One region of the Mesorhizobium sp. WSM4816 genome, then DNA from elsewhere that is predicted to be linked to it. Evidence: predicted binding sites of a transcription regulator. Region 1 holds the regulator's gene; each other region holds the start of a gene.
What was found. The regulator PhoB, encoded in region 1, activates phosphate uptake and scavenging genes when phosphate is short. The targets are predictions, from matches to a motif close to TGTCATNNANCTGTCAT.

Region 1 (5,773 bases):
GCTTACCCTCAACATCGTCGCTTTGCGCGTCGTCCAGAAATACCGAGAGCAATATGACTGATGCGATCTCGTCATTCGGCGCCGTCGGACGGCCGGTCAGCATTCATACCGACGATGCCGCGAAGGCGCGGCTGAAGGGCCGCTACCGCACGGAAACGTGGTTCAAATGGCTCGGCGCCGCGGCTGTCGCGTTGGCCGGCTTGTTCCTTGTGCTGCTCCTGTCGACGATCGTCACGCAGGCGATTCCGGCGCTGCGGCAGAACTATGTGACGCTGCCGATCGATCTTTCAGCAGCCAAGGTCGACCCGGCGAAACTCGATGAAGTGAACTACGACGCCATCGCTCAGGAAGCGCTTACGGCAAAATTTCCGGATGTGACGAGCCGCCAGGACAAGCGCCTGCTGCGCGGGCTGATTTCCACCGGCACAGGCGTGTTCCTGCGCAAGGATATTGCGGCTGATCCGGGGATGCTCGGAGGAACGGTGGACTATGCGGTTCCACTTGACGATTTTGCCGACCTCTATCTCAAGGGTTTGCTTGCCGACGTCGGTTCGGACGAAGCGATTTCGACAAGCGTCACGCCTTCGGGAACCAGCGGCGACATCGATCTGACCTTCGGCGACGATGCCATGCTGGCGCTGGCGCGCGGCCATGGTGCGACCGAGGGCGAAAACGGCATGTTTACGCTGACGAGCGGCGCGTCGTCGCTGCTGGTCGCGTTCAATGGCGGCACGGTCAAGCTGACCTCGCTGTCGCCTGCGGCCAACGGCACGGTGATCGCAAAAGGCACGGTGATCGAGGCGCTGGACAGCACGGCGCCCGCCGCGAGCGGCCAGGCATTCCTGCGCGTCATCGAGACGCCGGAAGCATCGCGAAAGATTTCGGACAAGGTGATCGTCTGGCTCGACACGCTGAAGAGCGCCGGCCTGATCGAAAGCCGGTTCAACTCGATCTTCTTCTTCACCGGCGCAAGCCGCGAGCCGGAATTGGCCGGTGTCTGGGGCGCGGTCGTCGGATCGTTCCTGACCATGATCGTAACCCTCGCCATCGCCTTCCCGATCGGCGTTTCAGCGGCGATCTATCTTGAGGAATTTGCGCCCAAGAACCGGCTGACGACGATGATCGAAGTGAATATCAACAATCTGGCGGCGGTGCCTTCGATCGTCTTCGGCCTGCTTGGACTTGCCGTATTCCTGAATTTCTTCGGCATGCCGCGCTCAGCCCCGGTGGTCGGCGGCATGGTGCTGGCGCTGATGACCTTGCCGATCATCATTATCGCCTCGCGCGCTTCGCTGCGCGCCGTGCCGCCGTCGATCCGCGAGGCGGCGCTTGGCATCGGAGCTTCCAAGGTCCAGACCGTATTCCATCACGTCCTGCCGCTGGCGATGCCGGGCATCATGACCGGCACCATCCTCGGAATGGCGCATGCGCTGGGCGAAACCGCGCCGTTGCTGATGATCGGCATGGTCGCCTTCATAGTCGACATTCCCGGCGGTTTCACCGATCCCGCAACGATCCTGCCGGTGCAGATATTCATGTGGGCGGATTTCCCGGAAGCGGGGTTCCAGCAGAAGACTTCGGCGGCGATTTTGATTTTGCTGGTGTTTTTGGTCATCATGAATGCCATCGCGGTGATACTGCGCAGGCGCTTCGAGCGGCGCTGGTAAGGAGTAGAGGATATGAACATCATGACGGAAGCCGGCGTCGAGCAGAAACTGAGCAGCGCAACCAACGCCCCTTCGATCAAGATGAAGGGCGAAAAGGTCTCCGTTCACTACGGCGAGAAGCGAGCACTGTTCGACGTCGATCTCGATGTCCGCGAGCATCAGGTGACGGCGTTGATCGGCCCATCGGGCTGCGGCAAGTCGACGTTCCTGCGTTGCCTGAACCGAATGAACGACACCATCGATATCGCGCGGGTGAGCGGCAAGATCACGCTCGACGGCGAGGATGTCTACGACCCGAAAATCGATGTCGTCGAGCTGCGAGCTCGCGTCGGCATGGTGTTCCAGAAGCCGAACCCGTTTCCGAAGTCGATCTACGAAAACGTCGCCTACGGTCCGCGCATCCACGGCCTGGCCAGGAGCAAGGCCGAGTTGGACGGCATCGTCGAATCGAGCCTGAAGAAGGCCGGCCTGTTCAACGAGGTCAAGGATCGCCTGCTCGAGTCGGGTACCGGCCTGTCCGGCGGACAGCAGCAGCGCCTGTGCATTGCGCGCGCCATCGCCGTGTCGCCGGAAGTGATCCTGATGGACGAGCCCTGTTCGGCGCTCGATCCGATCGCCACCGCCCGCGTCGAGGAACTGATCGACGAACTGCGCCAGAACTATACGATCGTCATCGTCACCCATTCGATGCAGCAGGCGGCGCGCGTGTCGCAACGCACGGCGATGTTCCATCTCGGCTATCTGGTCGAGGAGGGCGCGACCGACAAGATGTTCACCAACCCCGACGACAAGCGCACCCAGGACTACATCACCGGCCGGTTCGGCTGAGCGGTCCGGCGAATTTCGAACACGAGGACAGCACCATGGGTGAACACACCGTCGCATCTTTCGACGAGGAACTGGAGCACATCGACAGGCTGATCCGCGACATGGACGAGCTCGCCGCCGCAATGGTAGCGGCCTCGATCCGCGCGCTGCTTGCGTCGGACAATGCGATGGCGCAGCGCGTCGTCTCGGACGACGCCATCATGGATGCGCGGCAGCGCGAGCTCGACGACAGCGCCATCACGCTGATCGCCAAGCGGCAGCCGATGGCGCAGGATCTGCGCGCCGTGGTTGGCGCAATCCGCATGGCGGGCGATCTCGAGCGCATCGGCGATCTGGCCAAGAACATAGCCAAGCGGGTCAGCGCAGTCGGGCAGAGCGCGACGCCGCGTAATCTGTCGCACGGTATTGACGCGATGGCGGACCTCGTTCTTGTGCAGCTGCGCGGCGTGGTCGAGCACTATGTGTCGCGCGATGCCGGCGCGTTGAAGGAACTGCGCGCCGACGACCAGAAGATCGACGTGAAATACACGGCGGTTTTTCGCGAGCTCCTGACCTACATGATGGAGGATCCGCGTAACATCACCGCCTGCACGCACCTTCTGTTCTGCGCCAAGAATCTCGAGCGTATCGGCGATCACGTCACCAACATCGCCGAAAACGCCTACTTTGTCGTGACCGGGCAGCAATTGCCGGCGGATCGCCCGAAGCTCGACGAAACGACGATGTCGGCGCCGGCGACATGACAGGAGTGACCGGCCGATGATCGCGCCGCGCATCATGGTGGTGGAGGATGAAGAGCCGCTGGGCGTCCTCCTCCGTTATAATCTGGAATCCGAAGGCTATCAGGTCGAGGTGGTGACGCGCGGCGACGAGGCCGAAATCCGGCTGCAGGAAAACGTGCCCGATCTTTTGGTGCTCGACTGGATGGTGCCGGCGGTTTCCGGCATCGAGCTTTGCCGGCGGCTTCGGGTGCGCCCCGAAACCGAGCGGCTGCCGATCATCATGCTGACCGCTCGCGGCGAGGAGAGCGACCGGGTGCGCGGCCTTTCGACCGGAGCCGACGACTATCTGGTCAAGCCGTTCTCGACACCGGAATTCATGGCCAGGGTCAAGGCGCTGCTGCGCCGCGCCAAGCCGGAAGTGCTGTCCAGCGTGCTCAAGGTCGGCGACATCATGCTCGATCGTGAATCGCACCGGGTCTATCGCAAGAAGAGCGAGATCCGGCTCGGGCCGACCGAATTCCGGCTGCTCGAATTCATGATGCGCCACCCGGGCCGGGTCTTCTCGCGCAGCCAGTTGCTCGACAATGTCTGGGGCGAGACGATCTACATCGACGAGCGCACCGTGGACGTCCATGTCGGCCGGTTGCGCAAGGCGGTCAACAATGGTCGCATGCCCGATGTCATCCGCACCATCCGCGGCGCCGGCTATGCGATCAGGGAAGACTAGCTGATACCTGCGCTTCCGGCGTACCCCAAAGTACGCTCCGCTCCGGATCTCGGAACCCACCATTCTCGACTCGGCCTGACCTGAATCTCAACACACCCCAAGTCGCGACCCGGGAATCCTTCAAGCCACGTTCTTTCCGACCGAGCCGGCTCGTGCCTGGATGCTCGGCGCGAAAATCTCCTGGTCGACGAAGCTTAGCGCCCGCATGGCGCAGCCTTCGCGGATCAGCGGCAACTCGTTCGGCTCGGTGTCGAAGGAAATCGAACCCGAATGCTGGCCGCCGGCGGTCTGGGCGATGGCCTCGCGCAGCGCCGGCTCGATCAGGTCGAAGGCGGCAGCGCTGGCGCCGACCATGGCCACCGGCGCCGGATCGATCAGCGCAAACAGGCTGCCGAGCCCGAAGCCGAGCGCCTCGCCGGCCTTGCGGTAGGCTTCGCGCTCCGGTCCGTCCGTCTCGCGCGCCCGGGCCGCCAGTGCCCGCATCTCGGCGTCGCTGACATCGGCGACCGGCTCGGCGTTCTCGCTCAACAGCCTTGCGTTGCGCCAGATGGCGTAGTTGCCGGCATAAGCCTCGACGCAGCCGCGCCGCCCGCAGCGGCAAAGCGCGCCGCCCGGCCGATGGATCATGTGGCCGAATTCGCCGCCCGAGGAGTGGGTGCCGGTGAACAGCTCGCCCTTCAGCACCAGCCCCATGCCGATGCCGTGCGAGAGCAGGATGGCGATGAAATCGTCGCGGTAGCGATCCGGGTGGCGCCAGCGCAGCGCCACGGCCATCATGTTGCAGTCGTTCTCCATGATGGCCGGGATGCCGAACTCGCGTTCCAGAATGTCGGCGAAGGCGATGTTCGTCTGCGGCGTGATCGGCGACCACAACATGGCGCGCGCGTGGGAATCGGTGATGCCCTGGATCGCCAGCGCGATGCGGGCGACGCTTTGGACATCGAGGTCGGGATCTTCGAGCCGGCGTCGGACGATGGCGACACTTTCGCCGATCAGCGCGTCGCGCGACATGGTCAGCGTGTCCAGCCGGCGCTGGTCCTCGGCGACCACTTGTCCGGCATAATCGATGACGGCGACCGACAGGAAATTCAGCGACAACACGACGGCCAACACCGCAGCGGCTTGCGGATTGAGGCTGAGGCCGACCTGCGGCCGGCCGCGTTTCAGCGAAACCGTCTCGCTCGCCTTGCTCTCGGCCAGGATGCCTTCCTGGATCAGGTCGGCAGAGATCGCCGATATGGTCGAATGGCTGAGGCCGGTGGTCGCGGCGATCTCGGTCCGCGACGGCTGGCCTGCCCGGCGCACGGCCGAAATCACCATCGCCCGGTTGCGCCGGCGCAGATCGTCATGACGGATTCCCACCGACATTTTTTGTTTCCTCCTCATTGCCGCGGCCGCTCATGAATCGGAAGCCGTCGTGGTAATGTCCGACAAATACTGGCAGAAGCAGAAGGGGCTGTCATTATTTATTCCGAGCATCGAAAAAAAGCGCGAGAGGACGTCAAAATCCATCAGAATTGGTGTTGACAGTGCTTCGGCGTTGGACCAGTATTTTTTCGAGGCTCGAAAAAATAGAGCCTTTGTGCCGGCCTTCGGGCCAGTTGGTCGCGCCCTACGCGGCGCAGGGAGGAATATCATGAAGAGATTCGCAGCCGCCATTTTGGCGGGGGTCGCTATGTCGCTGACGCTCGCGTCGGCCGCGCAGGCCAAGGACAAGGTCATTGGCGTTTCGTGGTCGAACTTCCAGGAAGAGCGTTGGAAGACCGACGAAGCCGCCATGAAGGCGGCGATCGAGGCCGCCGGCGACAAATATATCTCCGCTGACGCTC
Region 2 (5,773 bases), on a different contig from region 1:
CACCGCAGGAGCGGATTGGCCCGAGGGGGCGGCCGGCTTCTCGGCAGTTGGCGCACCAGGCGCCATGAACGAATCCTGCGACGACTTGTTGGTCGCGACCGCCGGTGCCGGCACTGCCTCGACCTGCCGCTCGATGATGGCCATCTGCTTGGCCACCCAGTCGGGATCTGGATTGGATCCCAGCTTGGAGAAGCGGGAGTAGTCGATTGTCAGATGATTGTCCTTGAATTCGATGTCGGGCCGGATTTCGTAAGACACCCAGTCGGCGAGATACGCGCCGGCAAGGTTCCAGTTCGCCTTTTCGAGAACTCCGGCGACCGAGAAGAACCACGAACAATAGAAGGTGTAGAGAATGCAAAGAAGGATGCCGATCGGGGTGGCGTAGCGCTTCCACAGCGAGCGCCGGAAAGCATCCGGATGGCGAGCGGCGATGTCGTTGATGGCGTCAGCATTCATTGCACTACTCTCCGCGCCCGTATGCGAACGCCTGCCGGCCGACAAGACGATGTCTCAGCCATGCCGAAAGCTGGTCGACGGCGACAATCGTGCAGAACAGCAGGAAGACGATGGCGATGGTCTTGGCCTCATGGCCCCGGCCGATCGAAAGACGCAGGGACTCGCCGATGCCGCCGGCGCCAACGGCGCCAAGTATGGTCGAAGCGCGCACATTGATCTCGAAGCGGAGCAGGAAGTAGCTGACGAGGTTGGGCAGGACCTGAGGCACGATGCCGAACCACACCCGCTCGACCCAGTTGGCGCCCACGGCGCGCAAGCCTTCTTCAGGCTTCATGTCGGCATTTTCGACGACTTCGAAGAACATTTTGCCGAGCGCGCCGACGGTATGGATGCTGACCGCAATGATCGCCGGAATCGGCCCTAATGAGAAAATCGCCAGGAAAAAGCCGGCAATGACAATTTCCGGAAAGGCGCGGACAATTTCAAGGAAGCGGCGCGTGAAGAAACGGAGCCAGCGGTTGGCGGTGATATTGCCTGCAGCGAGGAAGCAGAGCAGGAAACCGAATGTAGAGCCTACGAGCGTCGCAAACAGGGCGATGTTCAGCGTCTCGACCATCCGGTGGAAATACTCCGGAATGTAGATGCTTTGGGTGAGGTAGACCCGGCCCTCCGGGTAGTCGAACTTGAGGCTGCCGTCGTCATAGGGGGACGGCAGGTCGAACAGTGCGCGCACCGGGTCGAACCAGTCGCGCGGCTTCAATTCGGCGAAAAAGTCGGCGACGTAGGGAAGGCGGTCGAAGAACTTTCCGGCGTTGGTTTCGTTGGCGAACCAGAGCGAGCCGGAGAGTGCAAGAAACAGGAAAACCAGGCCGCCGATCGTGTAAAGGCGCCGGCGGGCGGCAAGATCGCGCCAGTGCCGCTCGACGGTGGCTCCCTCCGGTGAAAGCGCGGGCGCGCGGTAAATTTCGGTCGCACTCATCGATAGATCCCCGGCCCCTGATGCGGCAACGCCGCCGGCGGCACGTGGCCCCGGCGGCGTTTTGGCAGTTTGCCTTACGAGCCGATCTTCGCCTTACGGGCGTCGATGATCGGCTGGTAGAATTCCGGGGTAACCGGCGAATAGCCCTTGTACTCGCCGCCTTGAATTGCCGAGAAACAGGCCGGATCGGTTTCCGGGAGCTTGGTCAGGAAATCGGTGATCTTCTGTTTGGCGCCGGCGTCGATCGACGTACGCAATACCAGCGGGCCGTTCGGGATCAGCGGCGACTGCCACAGTTCGACGAGGTCATCCATCTTGAGGACGCCCTTGTCGACCATCTTGCGCAGATTGCCTGAGCTGTAGCCGTCGTTGAAGTCGCCGACGCCGGAGGCCCAGGTGGTGCCGGCGTCGAAGGTGCCCTTCAGGACTTCAAGGACAAGTTGTTCATGGCCGCCGCCGAAACCGGTCGACGCGAAGTAGCTCTTCACATCCATGCCGATGTCCTTGGGCAGTGACGTGACCGGGATCAGGTAACCAGAAGTCGAATCGGGATCGGCGAAACCGAGTTTCTTGCCCTTCATGTCGGCGAGCGTCTTGATGCCGGAATCAGCACGCGCGACCATGACCGCACGGTAGCCGGTCGAGCCGTCGGTCTGGATCGTCGTCAGGATCGGTTGAACCGCGTCCTTGTTTTCGAGATAGACCTTGGCATAGGCGGAAGCGCCGAGCTCGGCAAAGTCGAGCGTGCCGCCGAGCAGGCCCTGGATGACGCCGTCGTAGTCGGCGGCCGGGAACAGCGAAACTTTTTCGACGCCGAGGACTTGCTTGATGTGGTCGGCGAAGCACTGGTAGTTGCGTAGGCGGTCGGCTTCGTTCTCGCCGCCCAGAATGCCGACGCGGAATTCCTTCAGATCCTGTGCCTGAACCGCGCCCACCGCCATGGCGATGATGGAAACGGCACCGAAAAGTATTTTTCTAAACATTTCGCGTCTCTCCTGTTGGTTCCGGCATCGCGCCGGCAGCGTTCGAATTTTGACGGGCTTTTTTATGCCCGGCCTTGATGCGGACTGGCGGTCCAGGCGCTCTTTCGTCGTCTGCTTTCGTATACTCGTATACCGGTATCCACTTGCCGGATCGTCGACCTAGTAGCCGGGAAATGCCGGCTCGAGCGGTCCGGCGGATGCGGCGATCTTTTGCTTGAGGGCGACGCTGGTCGAGGTGATCGCCTCGGAGATTTCGCCGCCATTGCTGTCGGCGCCATAGACCATGCGCACGGCCTCCCGATTGAGCTCTTCGGGCGGGCCGTCGAACACCACCTTGCCGGCGGCCATGCCGATGATGCGGTTGCAATAGTTGCGCGCCGTATCCAGCGTGTGCAGATTGGTGACCACGGTGAGGCCCTCGCGCAGATTGATGTCCTGCAGCGAATCCATCACCACCTTGGCATTGAGCGGGTCGAGCGAGGCGATCGGTTCGTCGGCGAGGATGACTTTCGGCTGCTGCATCATGGCGCGGGCAATCGCGACGCGCTGCTGCTGGCCGCCGGACAAGGTGCCGGCCGGCTGCAGCGCCGTGCGGGCGATGTCGAGACGCTCGAGCGCCGCGATCGCCTCGGCCCGTTCCTCGCGGGAGAAGACACCGAGCAGATTGACAACGGTCGAACGGTGATTGAGCCGGCCGAGCAGTACATTGGTCAGCACGTCGAGACGCGGCACCAGGTTGAATTGCTGAAAGATCATGGCGCAGTCGCGCTGCCAGCGCCTGAGCAGCGAGCCGCGCAGGCTGGAGACTTCGGCGCCGTCAAAGAAAATCGAGCCCTGGCTCGGATCGATGAGGCGGTTGATCATGCGCAAAAGCGTCGACTTCCCGGCGCCCGAGCGGCCGATGATGCCGACCATCTGGCCGTGCGGGATCGAGATGTCGACATTGCTGACGGCGGTGTTCCTGCCAAACCGACGGGTGACGCCGCGGATTTCGAGCGTGGCTGAGATTGCTGACATAGGCAAGTTCCAGTCCAGTCGCAGTTGAAGGTCTGTTAACCTTTGGCTAGCGCAGCCGCATGAAACCGCGGTGTCGGATTGATGTCAGTTTTGTTACCGTCCACAGGCTGAAAGGGGCGAGCCGGCGGCCGCTGTTCGATCAAGAGAATGGTGAATGGTGAATGCTGACAAGAACGGCTTCCCTGCCGCCATTCACTATTCACCATTCACCATTCACTAGCCGCCGTATTTTTCCAGAAATGCTTCCGCCGAAAGCGCGCGAAAATCGTCGAGCGCGGCGCGCAGGCGGGCGTGGTCCCAATCCCACCAGGCAAGCGCCTGATAGCGTTCCGCCGTGCGGCGGTCGAAGCGTTCGCGGATCGGTTTGGCCGGCACGCCGCCGACGATGGTGTAGGGCGCGACGTCTTTCGACACCACGGCGCCGGCGCCGACCGCCGCACCGTCGCCGACGCTGACGCCGGGCAGGATGGTCGAGCCGTGGCCAAGCCAGGTGTCGTGGCCGATGGTGACCCGTTTGGCGCGGCGCTGGGCAAAGAATTCGCTCTCGTGCTCGGCGTCGTCCCAATAGTCAGAGGCGCGATAGGTGAAATGGTGCAGCGTTGGCCGCCAGGTCGGATGGTTGGTGGCGTTGATGCGCACGCTGGCGGCGATGTTGGCGAATTTGCCGATCGTCGCGCACCAGGCGCTGCAGTCCTGCATCATGTAGGAATAGTCACTGAGCGTACTTTCCGAAAGCCGGCAGCGTTCGGCGATCTCGGTCCAGCGGCCGAGCGTCGAGTTGTCGACTTCCGCTGTCTCGTGGACCAGCGGCGTTTCCGACAGTTTTCTGGTCATGCGGCGATTTTCCCGGCGGCAAAAGCGGTCACGTCGATGACGCGGTCGGCCACTGCCTCGCGCACGTCGTGATCGTGGAAGACGCCAAGCAGGGCGACGCCGGCCGCCTTCTTGGCCGCGATCAGCGCAATCACCACGTCACGGTTGCTGGCGTCGAGCGAGGCGGTCGGTTCGTCGAGCAGCAGGATCGGGTGCTCGGTGATGAAGCCGCGCGCGATGTTGACGCGCTGCTGCTCGCCGCCGGAAAAGGTCGCCGGCGGCAGTGCCCAGAGCTTTTCCGGCAGGTTGAGCTGCGCCAGCAAGGCGCGTGCCTTGCCGCGCGCGACCTCGCGGTCCTCGCCGCGCTCGACCAGCGGTTCGGCGACGACATCCAGCGCCGAGACGCGCGGCACGGTGCGCAGGAACTGGCTGACATAGCCGATCGTGAGCCGGCGCACGGCAAGCACGGTGCGTGGGCTGGCCGTCGCCAGATCGATGAGCCCGTCCTCGTGCTGGACGATGATCTGGCCTGCATCGACGGCATAGTTGCCGTAGAGCATCTTCAGGATCGAGCTCTTGCCGGCGCCGGAGGGGCCGCCGAGCACGGCGCATTCGCCGCTCCTGATCGAGAACGACACGCCGGCGACGACCGGCAGTCTGATGCCGTCACGCAGATGCATGGTGAAGCTCTTGGCGACATCGGAGACGACGAGCGGGGTTGCCATGATCACACCTGCAGAATGGAAGAAACGAGAAGCTGGGTGTAGGGCGCGCGGGGATCGTCAAGCACGCGGTCGGTGAGGCCGCTTTCGACGACGCGGCCGTCCTTCATCACCATCATGCGTTGCGACAGCAGACGCGCCACCGCAAGGTCGTGGGTGACGACGATCGCCGCGAGACCGAGATCGGTGACCAGGCCGCGCAACAGGTCGAGCAGGCGCGCCTGCACGGAAACGTCGAGGCCGCCGGTCGGCTCGTCCATGAACACCAGCCGCGGCCCGGTGACGAGGTTGCGGGCGATCTGCAGGCGCTGGCGCATGCCGCCGGAAAAGGCGCGCGGTTCGTCGTCGATACGGTCCTTGTCGATCTCGACGCGCGACAGCCAGTCGACGGCGGTGGCGCGGATTTTTCCGTAGTGGCGGTCGCCGACCGCCATCAGCCGCTCGCCGACATTGGCGCCGGCCGAAACCGTCATGCGCAGCCCGTCGGCGGGGTTCTGATGGACAAAACCCCAGTCGGTGCGCATCAGGAAGCGGCGCTCGGCCTCGCTCATGCGGTAAAGCTCGCGGAACTGGCCGTCGCGCATGCGGTAGCTGGCGGTGCCGGAGCTCGGCAGCAATCTGGTCGACAGGCAGTTGAGCAGCGTCGTCTTGCCGGATCCGGATTCGCCGACCACTGCCAGCACCTCGCCCGGCCACAGGTCGAAGCTGACGTTCTCGCAACCTATGCGCGAACCGTAGAACTTGGACAGCGCGGAAACGCGCAGCAGCGGCTCGTCGGTCATTGCGCCGGCTCCCTTTTTTCC
Region 3 (5,773 bases), on a different contig from region 1:
CATTGGCGGTCGTTGCAGTCGAGAAAGTAGCGCCGACTTCGGCCACCGAGGGATCGCCGCATTTCAACATGATTTCCCACTTGCCCTTGGTGGCAGTGAAATCGCCACCGTCCTCAACAATCTCGACGATGTGGCCGAAGGCGTTTTCGGCGCGAGGGTTGGCGGCGTCGACCTGTTCCGTCTTGCGCTTCGAATTGTTGGTCAGCATGACGTAGACCTTGCCGGTCGTCGGGTGGGGCTGAATATCCTCGGGGCGGTCCATCTTGGTGGCGCCGAGAAGATCGGCGGCAAGCCTTGTCCCGATCAGCACGTCGGCCTGGCCGGCAAAGCCGTTCTCGGCGGTCAACGGACCCTGGCCGTGAACCAGCGGCAGCCATTCCAGGGTACCGTCCTCGGCGAATTTGGCGACGTAGAGCGTGCCATCGTCGAGAAGATCCATGTTGGCGGCGCGGTCCTCGGCGTTGAACTTGCCGGCCGTGACGAATTTGTAGACATAGTCGAAACGCTCGTCGTCGCCTTGGTAGAACACCACACGGCCATCCTTGGCGACGATCGATTCAGCGCCCTCATGCTTGAAACGGCCCATGGCAGTGCGCTTCCGCGGCACCGAGGTCGGATAGTTGACGTCGACCTCAACGACCCAGCCGAAGCGATTCGGCTCGTTCGGCTCCTTGCCGATGTCGAAGCGGTCGTAATGCGCAGCCCATTCATAGGAGCCTTCGGGAATCCCCAGGCGCTTGTAGTTGGCGGCTTCCTTGTGGCCTTCCTGCAGCTCGCCCGAGAAATAGCCGTGTATGTTTTCCTCGGCCATGATGTAGGTGCCCCAGGGGGTGACGCCGCCGGCACAATTGTTGACGCTGCCGAAGACCTTCGTGCCGGTCGGATCGGCACTGGTCTTGACCCGGTCGTGGCCGGCGACGGGGCCGGACAGCGCCATCTCGGTGTTGGCGGTGATGCGGCGATTGAGCTTGCCGTCGCGCACCACCTGCCATTTGCCTGATACCTTGCGAACTTCGACGATGGTGCCGCCATGCGCGGCTATCTCGATATCGACCTGTTCCTTGCTCAGGGGGGCCTGCTTGGCCTCGCCATCGACGATGCTGACAAGGCCCGGGAACATCAGATGCGGATTGGTGTACTCGTGGTTGACCACCAGCAGGCCGTGCTCGGCCGAGCCGTCTATCGGGAGATAGCCGACATAGTCGTTGTTGTAGCCAAACTGTCTTTCCTGGGCCTGCGCCGACTGTTTTGTCGGATCAAATTCCGGCGAATCGGCAAACAGCGGATCGCCCCAGCGCAACAGCACGTCGGCGTCGTAACCGGCAGCGACATGGTGCTTGTCGTCGACGCCTGCCTCGACCTCGTCGAAACTGAAGACCGAGCCGCCGCCGGCGCGGGCATCGTCGGCGAGGATCAGCGCGAGCGGGCTGACGGTGGCGGCGATGGCGGTTGCCGCGAGCGATCCCTGCAGAAAACCACGGCGCGAGAATCGCGCGGCGATGATTTCGCCCATCGTCTGGTTGTCAGTGGGATTGGTTCCTGGCCCATCGTTTTCCTCGAGCAGGCTGGTGCGGAAATGGGCGTCGGGGCGATGTTCAGTCATGGGGGCGTGCCTCTGGCTCTTTGGGATGGCTGGAGCGTGTTGCTTGACTGACCGCGTATCGCCAGCAGATCACAGTTTGATGACGTTGCCGACCAATTTCCAGCCCGATTTCATGTCTTTGATCAGGCCGCTTGACCGCGACCGACACTTCCGAAACAAGATCTGCGGCAGGCGCGCAAGCACTGCGTCGGGAGGAACAAAAAAGTGAGTTTCTGGGGACTGGGGCAGCTCGGCATTTCGACAGTGATCTTCCTGCTGGCGGCGACGGCGGCCAAGCAATGGGGGCTGGCGCCGAGCCTCGGCAAGATCGTTCTGACTCTGGCGCTCTATTCAGCGGGCAATCTGATCATGCTGAGGCTGATCCGTGAATTCGGCATGTCGGTGTCGTTCAGCCTGTCGGCGGTGATCCAACTGGTGTCGGTGAACGTGGTGGCACTGGTGTTCTTCGGCGAGCGCGTCAATTCGTTGCAGGCGACCGGCATCGTGCTCGCCGTCGCAGCGGTGGCGCTGATCACGCTCGGACCCTATCTGCAAAAACTGTAGTTGCGCATGATCCCGAAAATCGGAAACGATTTCGGAAAGGATCATGCGCCAAATCAAGTGCTACAGCGTCCTTTGCGCGTCCAAGAGGACGCGCGGCGCTGTAAGACGATTGGCCCGATGAAGAATACCGCAAACAAGCTGCTCAACTGGATCGAATTCCCGGTGCTTTTGGCCGGACTGGTCATCGCCGGCGGGCTGTGGGGGTTCGAGGAACTGATGGAGGTGGCGCGGGACACCACGCCGCACGCCTTCGACACGGAAATCATGCTCGCCTTCCGTGAAGCGGGCCAGCCAGACAATCCGATCGGACCGCCATGGCTGGAAGGGGCGATGCGCGACATTACCAGCCTCGGCAGCGCCATCGTGCTCGGGCTGATCACAGTGGCGGTGATCGTCTATCTGCTGCTGATCCACAAGCCGGGAGCAGCGTTTCTGGTCTTCGTCGCGGTGGCGGGCGGGCAGGCCCTGTCGAGCACGCTGAAGCTCGGAATCGATCGGCCGCGCCCCGACCTGGTCTCGCATCTCGCCGACGTGGCGACGCTTTCGTTTCCAAGCGGCCATGCGATGCTGTCGGCGGTGACATATTTGACGCTGGGCAGCATGGCGTCGCGTTTCCTGCCTGGGCGAACGACCAAGATCTATGTGCTGGCACTTGCCGTGCTGACAGCACTGCTCGTCGGCATCAGCCGCGTCTATCTCGGCGTTCATTGGCCATCGGACGTGCTGGCCGGCTGGTGCGCCGGCTTCGCCTGGGCGATGCTGTGCTGGCTGGTCGCATGGGCGTTCCAGCGATGGCGCGGGCAGACCGCCGGAGCCTGAACCGCCCGTTCCGAACGACGCTGCGCCAATTCTCCTCTAAGTTGCGGCGGCTGGGGCGTGCTGGCCCAGCGGGCGCGCAGGCTCGCCAAGATGCAAACGGCCTGGTGTGCACATGTCTGACATGTGCATGATGATGCTTGAACCATCACAATGATGGTATTATACATGGAATGCAGACTCAGACGGGGGTTTTTAGCCGATGATCACTGCCGCGCAGATGCGCGCCGCAAGGGCTCTGGCCGGCATCGATCAGAAGACGCTCGCCGAGCGCGCCGGGGTTTCGCTTCCAACCATTCAGCGCATGGAAGCGAGCGACGGCGTGGTCAGGGGCGTGGTCGATACGCTGATGAAGGTCATCCAGGCCCTCGACCGGGCCGGCGTGGAGCTGATCGGCGAGAACCAGGCCAGCGAGCGCGGCGGCAGGGGGGTGCGCCTCAAGCCGGTCGTGCCGCAGAACCCGCCAGGCTGAGCCGAAATAGAGTCGCGACGGCGACCGCCGACAGTCCTGCCGACGATCCCGCCGCCTGCTTGGTTTTATGCGTGGCCGCTGTGCACTTTTTGGCGGCATGCATCAGGAGCGGAAGGCAGTCCATGCATCGAACCCAGCGGGCAATTCATCAACCGGCGCAGCCGACATTTTCCGAACTGTTCACGCCGAAGCTGGCGACGGTGCTGCGCGAAGGCTACACATCAGAGCACTTCAAGGCCGATGCCATCGCCGGACTGACCGTGGCCATCGTGGCGCTGCCGCTGTCGATGGCGATCGCGATCGCATCGGGCGTGTCTCCGGAGCGCGGGCTCTACACTTCCATCATTGGCGGTTTCCTCGTCTCGGCTCTGGGCGGCAGCCGTTTTCAGATCGGCGGGCCGGCGGGCGCCTTTATCGTGCTGATGGCGGCAACCGTGGCACGGGTCGGCGTCGACGGGTTGCTGCTGGCGACGATGGTGGCCGGCGTTTTGCTGCTCGTCATCGGCTACCTCAGGCTTGGCACCTACATCAAATTCATTCCTTATCCGGTGACCGTCGGCTTCACCGCCGGCATCGCCATCATCATCTTCTCCGGCCAGATCGTCGAGCTGTTCGGGCTGAAACTCACCGGCAAGGAACCTGGACCGCTGGTGCCGAAGCTGATGGCGATCGGCGAGGCGGCCGGCACGATCAATCTCGCCGCCACCTTCGTCGCTCTGCTGACCATCGTCGCCATTGCCCTGATGAAACGGTGGCGGCCGAAATGGCCCGCCATGCTGATCGCCATCGGTCTGGCGTCGCTTGTCGTGGCGCTGTTTTCTCTGCCTGCCGAAACGATCGGCACGCGCTTCGGCGGTATCCCGCGCAGCCTGCAAATGCCGACCTTTCCGCGGATCAGCTTCGACAGGATGATCGACGTCCTGCCGGACGCCCTAGCCTTTGCGCTGCTCGGCGCGATCGAATCGCTGCTGTCGGCGGTGGTCGCCGACGGCATGACAGGAAGGCGGCACCGCTCCAACTGCGAACTCGTGGCGCAAGGCTTCGCCAACATCGCGTCCGCCCTGTTCGGCGGCATCTGCACCACCGGCACCATAGCCCGCACCGCGACCAATGTGCGGGCCGGCGCGCATGGACCGGTCTCGGGCATGATCCACTCGGCCCTGCTGCTTGCCCTGATGCTGGTGGCGGCGCCGCTGGCCAGCTACATCCCGCTTGCAGCCCTTGCCGGCGTGCTGGCGGTGGTGTGCTGGAACATGTTCGAGAAGCAGGCCTTTGCCACGCTGCTGCGTGCCTCGCGCGGCGACGCGCTGGTACTGATGGCGACTTTCCTGATCGTCATCTTCCGTGATCTCACCGAAGGCATCGTCGTCGGCTTCGCGCTGGGCTCGATCCTGTTCATCGACCGCATGGCCAAGAGCATTGCGGTTGAGCCGGATCAGGGACTGGTGCAGGACGATGTCGCCGACAGAACCGGCGCCGCCAGCGCATACGATTCCAGCGAAGCCAGCGATGCCGACACCGTCGTCTACCGGATTTCCGGCGCCTTCTTCTTCGGCGCCGCCTCGACCGTCGCCACGGTGCTGGACCGCATCGCCGACCAGCGCAAGAACTTCATCCTCGACTGCTCGGCCGTGCCATTCTTCGATTCAACGGCGGCCAACGTCATCGAGAGCGCTGCCCACAAGGCGAGGCGCGCCGGCGTGCGCTTCATCATATCAGGCGCTTCGCCGCAGACACGCCGCATGCTGATCAACCACGGCGTCAAACGGCCGCTGGTGACATACGCCGCCTCGATCAGGGACGCGCGAGCGCAGTTGAAGAATGCCGCGCCGGGAGAGGTCTAACCCTCTCCTCATCGTCAGCGATGTCGGACGGACGCAAGCACCGCGTCAGGCAGCGGCGCCGGGCGCGCTGGCGTCTTCGTGCGGCGCGGCGGCCAGATCGGTGCGCGCCTTGCGCGCGAATTTTTTTGTCGAGCGCCTGGGCCTGTCGCCGAACAGATCGGCTGCCGCCGCAAGACAGGTCTTTTTCAAGCTTTTCTCCGAGCGCTTCAACAGCTTGCTCGGCAGTCGCGTTTCCTGAGGAGAGCCGAGCGGCCGGTCGTGGGCCTCGAGAAGCGTGCGCAAGACGAATACATCATGCAGTTCGCCCAGCTTTTCGCCGAGTTCGTCGACCGCCTTGCGCCGGGCCTTGATCGGCGTCGGCCACAGCCGTCCAAGCAGCGACAGATGCATGCCGTGAGTCTTTGCCGCCTTGCGCAGATCGTGGAAATCGTCCGCATCACCGCGGGAGCCCGCTTTGTCCAGCGCCTTTCTGGCGCGACGCAGAGTGATGCGGGC
Region 4 (5,773 bases), on a different contig from region 1:
CAAGGATACCAGCCTGGTCTCGATCATCTCGATGTTCGACCTGCTCGGCGTCGTCAAACAGAATTTTAACGACCCCAACTGGGCAACGCCGCAAACGGCCAGGTCCGGCCTGGTGTTCGCTGCCTTCGTCTTCTGGCTGTTCTGTTTCGGCATGTCGCGCTATTCGATGTTCACGGAACGCCGGCTCGACACCGGCCACAAGCGCTAAGAACAAAAAAGGGAACCTTCCATGACAATAGAAAATGCAGTCAGTGCGGAAGAGATCAAGGTCAATGCCGCCAAGATGCAGGTTTCCACCACCGATGTCGCCATCGACATCATCGCCATGCACAAATGGTACGGCGAATTCCATGTGCTGAAGGACATCAACCTGAAGGTGATGCGCGGCGAGCGCATCGTCATTTGCGGCCCTTCGGGCTCGGGCAAATCGACGATGATCCGCTGCATCAACCGGCTGGAAGAGCACCAGAAGGGCAAGATCATCGTCGACGGCAAGGAATTGACCAACGATCTCAAGAAGATCGACGAGGTGCGCCGCGAGGTCGGCATGGTGTTCCAGCATTTCAACCTGTTCCCGCATTTGACCATCCTGGAAAACTGCACGCTGGCGCCGATCTGGGTGCGCAAGACGCCGAAGAAGCAGGCCGAGGAAATCGCCATGCACTTCCTCACGCGCGTCAAGATTCCGGAACAGGCCAACAAATATCCCGGCCAGCTTTCCGGCGGCCAGCAGCAGCGCGTCGCCATCGCCCGCTCGTTGTGCATGAATCCGCGCATCATGCTGTTCGACGAGCCGACCTCGGCGCTCGATCCCGAAATGATCAAGGAAGTGCTGGAGACGATGGTTGGCCTCGCCGAAGAGGGTATGACCATGCTCTGCGTCACCCACGAGATGGGCTTTGCACGCAAGGTCGCCAACCGGGTGATCTTCATGGACCAGGGCCAGATCGTCGAGCAGAACACGCCAGCCGAGTTCTTCGACAATCCGCGCCACGAGCGCACAAAACTGTTCCTGTCGCAAATCCTGCATTGATTGCTCTCACGCGAATCAAAAGAGCCCGGCCGAACCCTGCCGGGCTCTTTTGCGTCTGAGCCGTCAGCAGGCGATTGCGCCCCGATTGCGAGCCCGTCCCTCATGAAAAAGCCGTCCCTCGTGAAAAGGCTTGGGCGTTTTCTCGCCATTCTGGTGGTGGCAATCGTGCTTGCCGTGGTTCTGGGCACGTTCATTCCACGGCCGCTCTTGCCGGCGGCCGCCGCCGATCCCGCCGCCACCAGGCACGTCCTGGTGCTGAAAAATCCGATCCACACCGATATCGCCATCCCGGTCGATGACGACGTGCGCAAGCGCTTCCATTTCCTGGTCGGTGGCGGCATTCCGGCCGACATGGCTGGGGTCCGCTACATCGTCTTCGGCTGGGGAGGCCGCGCCTTCTATCTGGAGACGCCGACCTGGTCGGAACTGAAGGCGGCGCCGGTGATGAAGGCGCTGACGTTGGACGCATCGGTGATGCATGTCGATGTCGCCGGCAACATTGTCGAGCCGCACCCCGACGTCGCCGGCTTCGACATCAGCGAGCAGCGTTTTGCAGCGCTGCTCGACTTCATCGCGGCGAGTTTCCAGCAAGGGCCGAACGGTCCGATCCTGATCGAGAATGCCGCTTATTCCAGGTTCGACCGCTTCTACGAAGCCAACGGCCATTTCAATGCGCTGGTTGGCTGCAACACCTGGACAGCGGCGGCTCTGCGTATCGCCGGCCTGCGGACAGGCTGGTGGAATCCGCTGCCGGCCTCACTCGACCTGTCGATGCGGATTTATAATTGATGCTCCGGGTAATCAGCGCCTCATTGCGGCGCGCCCCCTCTGTCCTGCAGGACAGAGGGGGGCGCTGTCCCGCCAACCGGTCGAGCTTTCATTGCCGATCGCCATCCGGCGGCCGCCAGCCATAGAGCCAGTCGAGATCGGCCGCGAGCTTTTCCGGCGAGCGCCACTTCAGGAACAGGTTGCGCGCGACGGCCACCGGCCCCGCTGCATGCCAGGCGAGCCGGTTGACCGCCCCGCGGCGGGCGACCTTGGCGATGCGCGGGCGGCGCATCTTCTCCCAGGCGGCAAGCGCGCCCCACGGATCGGCGGGCGCGGCAGCGACAAAGCCGGCAAGGGTTGCGGCATCCTCGATCGCCATCGCCGCCCCCTGCGCCGCGAACGGCGTCATTGCATGCGCCGCATCGCCGATCAGCGCGATGCTGGCGGGCGTCGTCCATGGCTGTGCCTGGTCGACCGTATGGATCGGCCACGCGGTCCACGGGCCGGCATCCTCGGCAAGCCGGGCCAGCGCTGCCGCCGTGCCACGCATGGCGCCGACGAGGATATTGGAGTCGGCGTGGCCCGACCAGCGCTCGGCCATGACCTCGCCCCTGGTGAAGGCAGCCAGGTTGAACGCTATGCCGTTGCTGACGGGATAGGCGACGAGGTGGAAGCCGGGATGCAGGAAGGTGGTCACGCAATTGGCGGCGCCGACCGCCGCAAGGGCTTCTCCTGCGACACTGCCTGCACTGATCGTAGCGCGCCAGGCAAGCTCGCCCGAAAACCGGCTTTTGGCCGCAAACCCGCCAAAAGCCCGGATCGCCGACCAGACGCCGTCGGCGCCGATCAGCAGAAAGCCGCCGGCTTCGACTGTCTTGCCGGCAATCTCGACTGTTGCCGTGGCATGGCGCGGTCCTGTGGCGATGCCGCCGACACGCGCGCCGGTGACGAGACTGATGTCCGGCTGTTCGGCAAGGCGCGCCATCAGCGCGTCTTGCAGATCAGCCCGATGAGCGACGAGATAAGGCGCCTGCCAGCGCTTTTCGGCCGCTTCGCCAAGCGGCACCCGCGCCAGCTCACGCAGCGTGGCGGCGTCCTTGAGCACGACCGCCTCCGGCCGCACCGCCGCCGGCAACAGCCGGTCGAGCACGCCGAGCTGGCGAAGGATGCGCGTCGCGTTGGGTGAGAGCTGGATGCCGGCGCCGGCCGCTTCGAGGCGCGGCGCCTGTTCGAACAGCCGCACCAGATAGCCGCGCTCGGAAAACGCCAGTGCCGCGGTCAGTCCGGCGACGCCGGCTCCGGCGATAACGACCTGCCGGGAACGGGTGTCGTCCATCGGATGGTGTGCGCGTCAGGCGGCCTGGTGGATATAGAGGCATCCGGCAGGCTGCGTTTCCGTCGCCTTCAGCTTTGGCGAATAGCGATAAAGCGTCGAGCAATAGGGGCAGACCTTTTCATTGTCGTCGCCCATGTCGAGAAACACATGCGGATGGTCGAAAGGCGGGTTGGCGCCGGTGCACATGAATTCCTTGACGCCGATGTCGATCGCCGCATAACCCGCATCGTTCTGGAAATGGGGAATGGAACCGCCTACCATCGTCGTCTCCTATATTTGCCGCATGACCCCGGATCATGTGCAAAATCAAAATTCCACCGCGTCCTTTGCGCGTCCAAAGGACGCGCCGCGCTGTACCTGGATTGCATCTGGATCATAAGCAGTCTCTTTGCAAGATCGATGAAATCAAACTGTCGTAAAAGCCTGTCACAGGATAAGCTAAGCCGGTTAAGCGCATGGCCCCGAAACCGAATTCGGTTTTGCTGGGGATCATGCGTAGCTTAAGTGGCGGGAGCGTCCTTTTGCGCGTCCGCAAAGACGCGCGACGCTGTGGCCAGCGGGTGTGAAACGAGCAGGAACCATGAACGAACTAAAGCCGGTGCAGAGCGAATTCACCACCGTCGAGGTGGCGAGCCCAGAGGGCGGCAACCCGGATCGGTTCGTCAACCGCGAGTTTTCCTGGCTGCAATTCAACCGCCGCGTCCTCGAAGAATCGCTGAACGCCAACCATCCGCTGCTCGAGCGGGTCCGCTTCCTGTCGATTTCGGCCGCCAATCTCGACGAGTTCTTCATGGTCCGTGTCGCCGGTCTCGCCGGCCAGGTTCGCGAAGGCATCACGCTGAAGAGCGCGGACGGCCGCACCCCCGAACAACAGCTGGAACAATTGCTGCGCGAGGTCGAGCGCCTGCAGGAGGACCAGCAGAACAGCCTATCCGCTCTGATGCTGCTGCTCGACAAGGAAGGCATCGAGAGCATCAGCCGCGATGGGCTGACCAAGGACGAGAAGACCTGGCTCGAGGATCATTTCCAGGAGCAGGTGTTTCCGGTGCTCACACCGCTGTCGATCGACCCGGCGCATCCGTTCCCGTTCATTCCCAATCTCGGCTTCTCGATGGCGCTGCAACTGCGCCACCGCAGGAATGGCGAGGAGATGAGCGCGCTGTTGCGTCTGCCGGTGGCGCTGAAGCGCTTCATCCGCTTGCCTGACCGCAAGCATCATGTCCGCTTCATTCCGCTGGAAGAAGCGGTCGGCCTCTATATCGGCAAGCTGTTCCCCGGCTACGAGGTCAAGGGCTCCGGTACGTTCCGCATCATCCGCGACAGTGACATCGAGGTCGAGGAGGAGTCCGAGGATCTCGTGCGCCTGTTCGAGACGGCGCTGAAACGGCGTCGTCGCGGCTCGGTCATCCGCATCGAATTCGACAAGCTGATGCCGGCCGAACTGCGCGAGTTCGTCGCCGGCGAGCTTGGCGTCTCGTCGAGCCGGATCAGCGTGCTCACCGGTCCGCTGGCGCTCAGCCAGATTTCCGAGATCGTCGCCATCGCCCGCGACGATCTCAAATTCAAGCCTTACAATCCGCGCTTTCCCGAACGCATCCGCGAGCACGGCGGCGACTGTTTCGCCGCCATCCGCGAGAAGGACATCATCGTTCATCACCCCTACGAATCCTTCGACGTGGTGGTGCAGTTCCTGCGCCAGGCGATGGCCGATCCGGAAGTGGTGGCGATCAAGCAGACGCTCTATCGCACCTCGAACGACAGCCCGATCGTGCGCGCTTTGGTCGACGCGGCTGAGGCCGGCAAGTCGGTGACCGCGCTGGTCGAGCTCAAGGCGCGATTCGACGAGGAAGCCAACATCCGCTGGGCGCGCGACCTCGAGCGCGCCGGCGTTCAGGTCGTGTTCGGCTTCCTCGAACTGAAGACCCACGCGAAAATGTCGCTGGTGGTGCGGCGCGAGGACGGCAAGCTGCGCAACTATGTGCATCTCGGCACCGGCAACTACCATCCGGTCACCGCGCGCATCTACACCGACTTGTCCTTCTTCACCACCGCTCCGACAATCGCCCGCGATGTCGCCCAGCTGTTCAATTTTATCACCGGCTACGCCGAGCCGACCGAGGAGATGCGGCTGGCCATCTCGCCGTTCACGCTGCGCAAGCGCATCCTCAAGCACATTTCGGACGAGATTGCCCATGCGCTGGAGGGCAGGCCGGCCCGCATCTGGATGAAGATGAATTCGCTGGTCGACCCGATCATCATCGACGCGCTCTATGACGCCAGCCGCGCCGGCGTCGAGGTCGATCTCGTCGTGCGCGGCATCTGCTGCCTGAGGCCCCAAGTGCCGGGCCTGTCGGAAAACATAAGGGTCAAGTCGATCGTCGGCCGCTTCCTCGAACACAGCCGAATCTATTGTTTCGGCAACGGCCATGGACTGCCGTCGGACGGGGCGATCGTCTACATCTCATCGGCCGATTTGATGCCGCGCAATCTCGACCGTCGCGTCGAAACCATGGTGCCGATCACCAATCCAACGGTGCATGAACAAGTCCTCGGTCAGATCATGCTGGGCAACATCATGGACAACCAGCAAAGTTTCGACGTATTGGCTGACGGAACCTCCCGGCGCGCCACGCTCG

Region 2: a site for PhoB is predicted at 3,506-3,522, ahead of phnC (phosphonate ABC transporter ATP-binding protein). Genes of this name have one in related genera too.
Region 3: a site for PhoB is predicted at 1,672-1,688, ahead of AC0L3H_RS23575 (PhoX family protein). Genes of this name have one in related genera too.
Region 4: a site for PhoB is predicted at 3,538-3,554, ahead of AC0L3H_RS29915 (RNA degradosome polyphosphate kinase). Genes of this name have one in related genera too.

What each region holds. Positions count from the first base shown of each region.
Region 1 covers NZ_JBVVQR010000006.1:182,349-188,121, reverse strand. The annotation lists gene pstC (phosphate ABC transporter permease subunit PstC) at 1-61, shown strand, start outside; gene pstA (phosphate ABC transporter permease PstA) at 54-1,667, shown strand; gene pstB (phosphate ABC transporter ATP-binding protein PstB) at 1,680-2,495, shown strand; gene phoU (phosphate signaling complex protein PhoU) at 2,531-3,238, shown strand; gene phoB (phosphate regulon transcriptional regulator PhoB) at 3,255-3,944, shown strand; gene AC0L3H_RS10295 (ROK family protein) at 4,065-5,312, opposite strand; gene xylF (D-xylose ABC transporter substrate-binding protein) at 5,581-5,773, shown strand, end outside.
Region 2 covers NZ_JBVVQR010000019.1:48,881-54,653, reverse strand. The annotation lists gene phnE (phosphonate ABC transporter, permease protein PhnE) at 1-456, opposite strand, end outside; gene phnE (phosphonate ABC transporter, permease protein PhnE) at 461-1,435, opposite strand; gene phnD (phosphonate ABC transporter substrate-binding protein) at 1,510-2,418, opposite strand; gene phnC (phosphonate ABC transporter ATP-binding protein) at 2,578-3,435, opposite strand; gene AC0L3H_RS20075 (DapH/DapD/GlmU-related protein) at 3,652-4,269, opposite strand; gene phnL (phosphonate C-P lyase system protein PhnL) at 4,266-4,973, opposite strand; gene phnK (phosphonate C-P lyase system protein PhnK) at 4,976-5,752, opposite strand; gene AC0L3H_RS20060 (alpha-D-ribose 1-methylphosphonate 5-phosphate C-P-lyase PhnJ) at 5,749-5,773, opposite strand, start outside.
Region 3 covers NZ_JBVVQR010000026.1:67,553-73,325, reverse strand. The annotation lists gene AC0L3H_RS23575 (PhoX family protein) at 1-1,603, opposite strand, end outside; gene AC0L3H_RS23570 (hypothetical protein) at 1,808-2,146, shown strand; gene AC0L3H_RS23565 (phosphatase PAP2 family protein) at 2,264-2,965, shown strand; gene AC0L3H_RS23560 (helix-turn-helix domain-containing protein) at 3,165-3,434, shown strand; gene AC0L3H_RS23555 (SulP family inorganic anion transporter) at 3,557-5,278, shown strand; gene AC0L3H_RS23550 (CHAD domain-containing protein) at 5,324-5,773, opposite strand, start outside.
Region 4 covers NZ_JBVVQR010000048.1:16,843-22,615, reverse strand. The annotation lists gene AC0L3H_RS29940 (amino acid ABC transporter permease) at 1-208, shown strand, start outside; gene AC0L3H_RS29935 (amino acid ABC transporter ATP-binding protein) at 230-1,033, shown strand; gene AC0L3H_RS29930 (TIGR02117 family protein) at 1,136-1,822, shown strand; gene AC0L3H_RS29925 (FAD-dependent monooxygenase) at 1,911-3,137, opposite strand; gene AC0L3H_RS29920 (zinc-finger domain-containing protein) at 3,153-3,398, opposite strand; gene AC0L3H_RS29915 (RNA degradosome polyphosphate kinase) at 3,718-5,773, shown strand, end outside.